Regions from separate parts of the Streptomyces sp. NPDC005898 genome, predicted to be linked through region 1. Evidence: riboswitches for the same ligand, from Rfam matches in the RefSeq annotation. Region 1 holds a riboswitch; the other holds the start of a gene.
The links. Region 1 has a riboswitch for cobalamin ahead of ABZ385_RS14925 (ribonucleoside-diphosphate reductase subunit alpha). Riboswitches for the same ligand answer to the same signal wherever they lie in the genome.
Positions count from the first base shown of each region.

Region 2: it holds a riboswitch for cobalamin, as region 1 does, so the genes downstream of both, cobN (cobaltochelatase subunit CobN) here and ABZ385_RS14925 (ribonucleoside-diphosphate reductase subunit alpha) in region 1, are expected to answer to the same signal.

Region 1 is NZ_JBEXWC010000009.1:60,998-66,161, reverse strand. Features, by position in the region: gene ABZ385_RS14950 (carbon starvation CstA family protein) at 1-716, shown strand, start outside; gene ABZ385_RS14945 (YbdD/YjiX family protein) at 764-961, shown strand; gene ABZ385_RS14940 (DUF3311 domain-containing protein) at 1,072-1,326, shown strand; gene mctP (monocarboxylate uptake permease MctP) at 1,323-2,948, shown strand; gene ABZ385_RS14930 (GNAT family N-acetyltransferase) at 3,052-3,555, shown strand; cobalamin riboswitch at 3,605-3,741, shown strand; gene ABZ385_RS14925 (ribonucleoside-diphosphate reductase subunit alpha) at 3,874-5,164, shown strand, end outside.
Region 2 is NZ_JBEXWC010000006.1:64,836-69,999, forward strand. Features, by position in the region: gene cobN (cobaltochelatase subunit CobN) at 1-1,709, opposite strand, end outside; cobalamin riboswitch at 1,747-1,866, opposite strand; gene ABZ385_RS10765 (cobalamin biosynthesis protein CobG) at 1,999-3,666, shown strand; gene ABZ385_RS10770 (precorrin-8X methylmutase) at 3,678-4,304, shown strand; gene cobJ (precorrin-3B C(17)-methyltransferase) at 4,373-5,164, shown strand, end outside.

The DNA.
Region 1 (5,164 bases):
TCTCCGAGATCTTCTCCCAGGTCACGGGGGGCTCACTGCGGGCCTTCTGGTATCACTTCGCCATCATGTTCGAGGCGTTGTTCATCCTGACCGCGCTCGACGCGGGCACGCGCGTGGGCCGCTTCATGCTCCAGGACATGCTCGGCAACGTCTGCGAGCCCTTCAAGAGGGTGAGCTGGAAGCCCGGTCTGGTGCTGACCAGCGCCGCCGTCACCGGTCTCTGGGGGTACTTCCTGTGGGTCGGCGTCCATGAGCCGCTCGGCGGGATCAACCAGCTCTTCCCCGTCTTCGGCATCGCCAACCAGCTCCTCGCCGCCGTCGCCCTGACCGTCTGCACGACCCTGCTGGTGAAGTCGGGGCGCCTCAAGTGGGCCTGGATCACGGGAGTCCCGCTCGCCTGGGACGTGACGGTGACCCTGACGGCGAGCTGGCAGAAGGTGTTCTCCGGCGACCCCCGGGTGGGGTTCTTCACGCAGCGCTCCCGCTACCGGGACGCCATCGAGGAAGGTCGGATCCTGCCGCCCGCGAAGACCATGGACGACATGCACACCGTCGTCACCAACTCCGCGGTGGACGGCGTCCTTTCGGCGGTCCTCGCCCTGCTCGTCGTCGTCGTGATCGTCGACGCGGCGCGGGTGTGCGTACGGCATGTGCGCGACCCCGCCGCCACCGCGCTGCACGAAGCGCCCTACGTGGAATCGAAATTGACGGTATGAGCGTTGACGGCATGAGCGCTGACGGTACGGGCGTGGTGGTGCGCGCCATGACCATGGCCTCGCGCGGGCTGCGCCGACTGCGGTGGTACGTCCGCGAGTTCACCGGGGAGTCGGCGTACGAGCGGTATGTGGCGCACGTACGCGAGGCGCATCCGGCCGCGCCGGTGCCCAGCCGCCGCGCGTTCGAGCGCATGCGGACGGACCGCCAGGAGTCGGACCCCCGGCAGGGGTTCCGCTGCTGCTGAGCAGGCACGTCGACCAGTCCGTTATCCGGACAGGGGTTCCATACAGCGAGACTGTGGCTTAGATTTCCCGCACGTTAAGCATGGGATAAGTGAGGGAACGGAGCCGCGACATGTCAGATGCGCCTGAAGTGAACAGACCGGTGGTCACACCGGTCCGCGTGGTCATCGCAGCCTGCCTTGTCGCGCCCTTCGTGGCAATGCTCTGGGTGAGTTCATACGCGAAGGTCGAACCGACCTTCATCGGCATCCCGTTCTTCTACTGGTACCAGATGCTCTGGGTGATCATCTCCACCCTGCTCACGATGACCGCGTACAAGCTGTGGCAGCGCGACCAGCGCGCCCGCAAGGAAGGTGGGCGGTCATGAAGGACGGGGTCAACGGCGTCGCGCTCGCCGTCTTCATCTTCTTCTTCGTCGCGGTCACGGTCATGGGCTTCCTCGCCGCCCGCTGGCGCAGGGCCGAGAACCAGAGCCTCGACGAATGGGGCCTCGGCGGCCGGTCGTTCGGCACCTGGGTGACGTGGTTCCTGCTCGGCGGCGACCTCTACACCGCGTACACCTTCGTCGCCGTCCCCGCGGCGATCTACGCGGCGGGCGCGGCCGGCTTCTTCGCGGTGCCGTACACGATCCTCGTCTATCCGCTGATCTTCACCTTCCTGCCGCGCCTGTGGTCGGTCTCGCACAAGCACGGCTACGTGACGACCTCCGACTTCGTGCGCGGACGGTTCGGCTCCAAGGGGCTCTCGCTGGCCGTCGCGGTCACCGGCATCCTCGCCACGATGCCCTACATCGCGCTCCAACTGGTCGGCATCCAGGCCGTCCTGGACGTCATGGGCGTCGGCGGCGGGCCGGACACCAACTGGTTCGTCAAGGACCTGCCGCTGCTGATCGCCTTCGCGGTGCTCGCCGCGTACACCTACTCCTCGGGGCTGCGCGCACCCGCGCTGATCGCGTTCGTGAAGGACGGTCTGATCTACCTCGTCATCGTCGTCGCGATCATCTACATCCCGATCAAGCTCGGCGGCTTCGACGACATCTTCGCCAAGGCCGGTGACGCCTTCGCGCAGACCAACCCGGCGACCGGCAAGCCGCGCGGCGCGCTCGCGCCCGCCGAGGCCGGCCAGTGGACGTACGCGACGCTCGCGCTCGGCTCGGCCCTCGCGCTGTTCATGTACCCGCACTCGATCACCGCGACGCTCTCCTCCAAGAGCCGCGACGTGATCCGGCGCAACACCACCATCCTGCCGCTGTACTCGCTGATGCTCGGCCTGCTCGCCCTGCTCGGCTTCATGGCGATCGCGGCCGGGATCAAGGTGGACAACGGCCAGCTGGCGATCCCCCAGCTCTTCGAGACCATGTTCCCCGACTGGTTCACGGGCGTGGCCTTCGCGGCCATCGGCATCGGCGCGCTGGTCCCCGCGGCCATCATGTCGATCGCGGCCGCGAACCTCTTCACCCGCAACATCTACAAGGACTTCCTCAAGCCCGACGCGACGCCCGAGCAGGAGACCAAGGTCTCCAAGCTGGTCTCGCTGCTGGTGAAGGTGGGCGCGCTGGTCTTCGTCCTCACCATGGACAAGACGGTCGCGATCAACTTCCAGCTCCTGGGCGGCATCTGGATCCTCCAGACCATGCCCGCGCTGGTCGGCGGCCTGTTCACCCGCTGGTTCCACCGCTGGGCGCTGCTCGCGGGCTGGGCGGTCGGCATGGTCTACGGCACGCTGGCCGCGTACGGAGTCGCCTCGCCGACGCAGAAGCACTTCGGCGGTTCGTCCGACTCGATCCCGGGCATCGGCGAGATCGGCTACATCGGCCTCACCGCGTTCGTCCTGAACGTGGTCGTGACGGTGGTCCTCACCTTCGCCATGCGGGCGCTGAAGGCCCCCGACGGCATCGACGAGACCTCCCCCGAGGACTACACCGCGGACGCGGGCGACCCCGGCGTCGTCGAGGAGCTGCCGCCGGCGACCGCGGGCGCCGCGCACTGAGCACGACCCCGTGACACAGGGCCGCCGTGACCGACGACCCGTGACGAAGGGCCGCCGGAAAATCGGCGGCCCTTCGCCGTGCCCGTGTTGCACACTGCGCCGCATGGACATCACCGCCCTCACGATCAGACCCGCGCACCCCGACGAGTACGAGGCGCTCGGCGCCCTCACCGCACAGGCCTATCTCGCCGACGGCCACCTGGACTTCGGGGCGGACGACCCCTACCTCGCGGTGCTGCGCGACGTGGCGGCGCGCGCGGCCGCGGCCGAGGTCCTGGTGGCCGCGGCGGACGGCAAGGCGCTCGGCTGCGTCACCTACGTGCCGTCCGGCGGCCCGATGGCCGACATCGCCCGCACCGGCGAGGCCGAGATCCGCATGCTGGCCGTCTCCCCCGAGGCCCGTGGCAGGGGCGTCGGCGAGACGCTCGTACGGGAGTGCGTGCGGCGCTCCCGGGACGCGGGCCGCACCGGGCTCGTCCTGTCCACCCAGACGTCGATGCGCACCGCCCACCGGCTGTACGAGCGCCTGGGCTTCCGGCGCACGCCCGAGCGCGACTGGAGGCCCATCGAGACGGTGCCGCTGCTGGCGTACATGCTGACGCTGTAGGCACCGCACCCCGCGAGCCGACACAAGATGTGGGCCCGCCTCCAGGGCCCGGCACAAGATGTATGCTCGTGCTCGCTGTCGCCGCAGGGGAATCCGGTGCAAGTCCGGAACTGTCCCGCAACGGTGCATGTGTACGCATTCGGCGTACGCGGAGTCCGAGGACCTGCCGGCAGCGCACCCGTACCGTCCGGTCCGGGTGCCGACCGTCCGGGCCTCGTGGAGTGGGCCGGTGGACGCGGTACGCCGCCCTGCCCGGGTGCGCCCGTGTGCGCCCATCCCTCCCCCCTGGCCCAGAGCCGAGCGAGGGAGTGCCCCCACGTGACCATCGCGCCTGCCGAACCCGCGTCAGCGCCGTCGACGCCTTCGACGCCTTCGGTGCCGACCCTTCAGGACGCCGAAGGAACCGACGGGCCGGGGACCGCGCTGCTGCGCACCCTGACCGACCTCACCGCCGACCTGCCCGACGCCGACCCCGGCCGGGTGGCCGCCGCCGCGCTGCGCGGCCGCTCGGCGCGGGCCGACGAGGCCGAGCTGCGGGAGCTGGCCACCGAGGCGGCCGCGGGGCTCATCTCCGAGGACCCGGCGTACTCCAAGCTGGCGGCCCGGCTCCTGTCGATCGGCATCCGCGAGGAGGCGGCGACGCAGGGCGTGCGCTCCTTCACCGACTCCGTCGCGGTCGGCCACCGCGAGGGCCTGATCGCCGACCGCACGGCGTCCTTCGTGACGGCGCACGCGGCCCGGCTCGACGCTTTGGTGGAGGGCGCGCTCGCCGACGGCGCCGACTTCCGCTTCGAGTACTTCGGCCTGCGCACCCTGCACAGCCGCTATCTGCTGCGCCACCCGATCACCCGGCAGGTCATCGAGACCCCGCAGCACTTCATGCTGCGCGTGGCGAGCGGCCTGGCGGAGGACGGCAGCGAGCGGGCGCTGGACGAGGTCGCCGCGCTGTACCGCCTGATGAGCCGCCTGGACTATCTGCCGTCCTCGCCGACGCTCTTCAACTCCGGCACCCGCCACCCGCAGATGTCCTCCTGCTACCTCCTCGACTCCCCGCTGGACGAGCTGGACTCCATCTACGACCGCTACCACCAGGTCGCGCGGCTCTCCAAGCACGCGGGCGGCATCGGACTCTCGTACTCCCGCATCCGTTCCCGGGGTTCGCTGATCCGCGGCACGAACGGGCACTCCAACGGCATCGTGCCGTTCCTGAAGACCCTGGACGCCTCGGTCGCCGCCGTGAACCAGGGCGGCCGGCGCAAGGGGGCCGCCGCGGTCTACCTGGAGACGTGGCACTCCGACATCGAGGAGTTCCTGGAGCTGCGCGACAACACCGGTGAGGACGCGCGCCGCACGCACAACCTCAACCTCGCGCACTGGATCCCGGACGAGTTCATGCGCCGGGTCGCCGCCGACCAGGACTGGTCGCTGTTCTCCCCGGCCGACGTGCCCGAGCTGGTCGACCTGTGGGGCGAGGAGTTCGACGCCGCCTACCGCGAGGCCGAGGCCGCCGGGCTCGCGAAGAAGACCATCCCGGCCCGCGATCTGTACGGCCGCATGATGCGCACCCTCGCGCAGACCGGCAACGGCTGGATGACGTTCAAGGACGCCG
Region 2 (5,164 bases), on a different contig from region 1:
GTGCCCTCGCCCGGGTCGTTGACCAGGAACGGGTAGATCAGCGGCAGGTCGCCGAGCGCGGCGTCGGGGCCGCAGGCCGCCGAGAGGCCCGCGTTCTTGCCGGGCAGCCACTCCAGATTGCCGTGCTTGCCGAGGTGGACCATCGCGTCGGCGCCGAAGCCGCCGTCGGCCGCGGGGGCCGCGATCCAGCGGTAGGCCGCCAAGTAGTGGTGCGAGGGCGGCAGATCGGGGTCGTGGTAGATCGCGATGGGGTTCTCGCCGAAGCCGCGCGGCGGCTGGATGAGGATGAGCAGATTGCCGCGCCGCAGGGCGGCCAGCACGATGTCGCCCTCCGGGTCGCCGCCCTCGCCCACCCGCGAGCGGTCCAGGAACATCTCGCCGGGCGGCGGCCCCCAGTGCTGCTCGACGGAGTCCCGCAGCTCCTGCGGCAGCGTCGCGTACCAGCGCTTGTAGGCGGCGGCCGGGATACGGACGGGGTTGGCGGCCAGCTGCTCCTCGGTGAGCCACTCCTGGTCGTGGCCGCCCGCGTCGATCAGCGCGCGGATCAGCTCGTCGCCGTCGCCCGAGACGAGGCCGGGGATGTCGGCCTCGGGGCCGAAGTCGTAGCCCTCGGCGCGCAGCCTGCGCAGCAGCGCGACCGCGGAGGCGGGGGTGTCCAGGCCGACCGCGTTGCCGATCCGCGAGTGCTTGGTCGGGTACGCGGAGAGCACCAGCGCGAGGCGCTTGTCGGCGGCCGGGATGTGCCTCAGGCGCGCGTGGCGCACGGCGATCCCGGCGACCCGGGTCGCCCGCTCGGCGTCGGCGACATAGGCGGGGAGCCCGTCCTCGTCGATCTCCTTGAACGAGAACGGCACGGTGATGAGGCGCCCGTCGAACTCCGGCACCGCGATCTGGCTCGCGGCGTCGAGCGGAGAGACGCCCTCGTCGTTCTCCTCCCAGGCCGAACGCGACCCGGTCAGGCACAGGGCCTGGAGGATCGGCACGTCGAGCCCGGTCAGCGCGCCCGCGTCCCACGACTCGTCGTCACCGCCCGCGGAGGCCTCGGCGGGCTTGGTGCCACCGGCGGCGAGGACCGTCGTGACGATGGCGTCGGCGGGGCGCAGCGCGTCGATCAGCTCGGGCTCGGGGGCGCGCAGCGAGGCCACGTACAGCGGCATCGGGCGGGCGCCGGCGTCCTCGATGGCGCCGCACAGGTCGTTGATGAACGCGGTGTTGCCGCTCATGTGGTGGGCGCGGTAGTACAGCACCGCGACCGTGGGGCCCTCGATGTCGCGGGCGGCGCGCTCCAGCGGGCCCCAGGACGGCGCGGGCGCCGGCGGGTCGAAGCCGTGGCCGGTGAGCAGCACGGTGTCGGAGAGGAAGCGGGCCAGCTGCTCCAGGTTCGCCGGGCCGCCGTGCGCGAGGTAGGCGTGGGCCTCGGCCGCGATGCCGACGGGCACCGTCGAGGAGGCCATGAGTTGGGCGTCGGGTGCCTGTTCGCCGGTGAGCACGACCACCGGCAGGCCGCTGGCGATGAGCTGGTCCAGCCCGTCCTGCCAGGCGCGGACACCGCCGAGGAGGCGTACGACGACGAGGTCGGCGCCCTCCAGGAGCGAGGGCAGCTCGGCGAGGTCCAGGCGGGAGGGGTTGGCGAACCGGTAGTCGACCGGACCCCCCGCCGCACGGGCGCTGAGCAGGTCGGTGTCGGAGGTCGACAGCAGCAGAAGCATGCGGGCGCAGGCCTTCCTCGGGGTGTCCGCGCCCCGGGTGGTCGTATGGACGGCAGGAGTTCCTGGCTCGCCCCACCTCGGTGGGGCTCACAGTGGCGGGACCGCGCCGGATTCGCACCGGCCTTCCTCCCTCGGGTCCTGGTGGACCCACGCCGTCGCTGGCGTCGGCGGACCTGGCGGGCCGCCGCCTGCATAGTAAGTCCTGCCCGCCGCCGGTGGGGCGGCCGCCTGCCGGGACGGCCCGTCTCGGGAGGCGACCGGCCGGATCGGCGTGGGTATGCTCGCCGCCATGCCGCCCAGCCGAGCACCTTCCATGAACCAGGGCGAATCCCCCATACGTGACCGGATACGCGACCGGGGCGACGCCTGCCCCGGGGCCCTGCGTCTGCACCGCGCCGACGACGGCGCGCTGGCCCGACTCCGGGTGCCCGCAGGGCTCTTGACGGTGTGTCAGGCGCTGGCGCTGGCCGACGCGGCTGAGCGTCTCGCGGACGGGAACCTCAGCGTCACCTCGCGCGGCAACATCGAGCTGCGCGGCCTCGGCGAGAGCTGCGGCGGCGAACTCTCCGCGCTCCTCGCGGACGCCGGCCTGCTGCCCTCCGAACGCCACGAGCGCGTCCGGAACATCGTGGCCTCCCCGTCGGCGGGACTGGACCGACTCGGCCACGCCGACGTGCAGTTGTGGGCCCGCGAGCTGGACCGGCTCCTGTGCGGGCAGGACTGGACGACAGCGCTTTCCGGCCGCTTCCTCTTCGTCCTCGACGACGGGCGCGGGGACGTCGCCGGACTGGGCGGCGATGTGACCTTGATCGCAGAATCGGGCGGTACGGCGCAGATACGGGTCGGGGCCGGCGTCCGGCGGCTCCCGGGCCCCGACGCGCCGCGCGCCGCCCTCGCCGCGGCCGGTGCCTTCCTCGCCGCGGCCCGCGAGGCGGGCAACGGCGCGTGGCGGGTGACGGAACTGCCGGCCGGGCGGGGCGTGAACCTGGCGGAGGCGTTGGCGGCGGCGGGCCTCACGACAGAGCCCGTGACGCCGGACGCCTCGCCGAGCGGGTGCGCCTCCGTCGCCCGAACGCCGACCGGGCCGGCCGGGCCGGCTTCTGCGGCGCCTGCGGCTTCTGTGGCGTCTGTGGCGTCTGTGGCGCTTGGGGCGTCCGCGCCGTCTGCGGCGTCTGTGGCGCCTGGGGCGTCCGCACCGTCCGTCCCTGTGCCTGTGCCCGTGCCTGCCCCTGTCTCTGGGCCGACGGTGCCGGTCTCCGGGCCGGCCGAGCAGGCTTCCGAGCCGGCCACGCCGATCTCCGATCCGGCCCCCGCGCCGACCAACCCGCCCCTCGCGCCGACCGACCCGGCCCCCGGACCGGCGGAGCCGATCTCCGCGCCGCCCGACCCAACCCCCGCGCACAGCGCCCCGGCGGCCGCCGCCCCGCCCGTCCCCGGCGTCATCGGTGACGCCGGCCTGGGGTACGCGGTCGTGGTGAGTGCCCGGCTGGGCCGGGTGAGCGCCGCGCAGTGGCGGGTCCTGCTCCCCGCGCCCGGTGGGGAGATCCGGGTCACCCCGTGGCGCGGCTTCGTCGTCCCGGGCTTCGCGGACGAGGCCGCCGCGCGCGAGCGGCTGCGCGCGCTGGCCGACGCCGGTTTCCTCACCGACCCCCGCTCGCCCTGGCTCGGCGTCGGCGCCTGCACCGGACGCCCCGGCTGCGCCAAGTCCCTCGCCGACGTCCGCGCGGACGCCGTCCCCGGCGCCGGGGGCCTGCCCGTCCACTGGTCCGGCTGCGAGCGCCGGTGCGGACATCCGCGCGGCGACTGGGTGGACGTACTCGCCACCGGAGAGGGGCGCTACGAGGTGAGCGTGCGCACCGCCGGCACGACGGCACCCGTGAGCGGCAGGACATTGACCGAGACGGTCACGACAGCACGTACGACATCCGCAACCACCACCACAACGGCCACGAGATGAGCGAGAGCACAGTGTTCGACTACGAGAAGGACGGCGCGGCGATCTACCGCGAGTCCTTTGCCACCATCCGCGCGGAAGCGGACCTCGCCGGTCTGCCCGCCGACGTCAGCCAGGTCGCGGTGCGGATGATCCACGCCTGCGGGATGGTCGACCTCGTCCGCGACCTCGCCTTCAGCCCGCGGGTGGTGGCCGACGCCCGCAAGGCGCTGCGCGAGGGCGCGCCGATCCTGTGCGACGCGAACATGGTCGCGAGCGGCGTCACGCGCAAGCGGCTGCCCGCCGACAACGACGTGATCTGCACCCTCACCGACCCCGCGGTCCCCGACCTCGCGGCGCAGCTCTCCACCACCCGCAGCGCGGCCGCCATGGAGCTGTGGCGCGACCGCCTCGAAGGCTCCGTCGTCGCCATCGGCAACGCGCCCACCGCGCTCTTCCGCCTCCTGGAGATGATCGAGGCGGGCGCCCCGCGCCCGGCCGCGGTCCTCGGCATACCGGTCGGCTTCGTCGGCGCCGCCGAGTCCAAGGACGCCCTCGCCGCCAATCGCCTCGGGCTGGAGTACCTGGTCGTACGCGGCCGCCGGGGCGGCAGCGCGATGGCCGCCGCCGCGATCAACGCGATTGCGAGCGAGGCGGAGTGAACACCGAGACCCGGACCCCCAAGGGCAAGCTGTACGGCGTCGGCCTCGGCCCCGGCGACCCCTCCCTGATGACGGTGCGCGCCGTCGAGGTCATCGCCGCCGCCGACGTGATCGCCTACCACTCGGCCCGGCACGGCCGCTCCATCGCCCGCCGGATCGCCGAGAAGCACCTGCGCGCCGACCACATCGAGGAGCCGCTGGTCTACCCCGTCACCACGGAGACCACCGACCACCCCGGCGGCTACCGCGGTGCCCTGGACGACTTCTACGAAGAGGCCGCCGCGCGCCTCGCCGCGCACCTGGACGCCGGGCGCACCGTCGCCGTCCTCGCCGAGGGCGACCCGCTCTTCTACGGCTCCTACCAGCACATGCACAAGCGGCTCGCGCACCGCTACGACACCGAGGTCATCCCCGGTGTGACGTCGGTCAGCGCCGCCGCCGCCCGCCTCGGCGAACCCCTCGTGGAGGCCGAGGAGGTCCTGACGATCCTGCCCGGCACCCTCCCCGAGGAGGAGCTGGCCGCCCGCCTCGCGTCGACGGACTCGGCGGTCGTCATGAAGCTCGGCCGCACGTTCGGCAGGGTGCGCGGCGCCCTGGAGCGGGCCGGCCGCCTCGACGAGGCCCGCTACGTCGAGCGCGCCACCATGGACGGCGAGCGCACCGGCCGCCTCGCCGACGTGGACCCCGAGTCCGTGCCCTACTTCTCGGTGGCGGTGCTGCCGAGCCGGGTGGCGCCGCTCACGGGCGGCCCCGGGCCGGAGCCCGTCGCGGACCGCCGCGGGGAGGTCGTCGTGGTCGGCACCGGCCCCGCGGGTCCCCTCTGGCTCACCCCCGAGACGCGCGGCGCGCTCGCCGCCGCC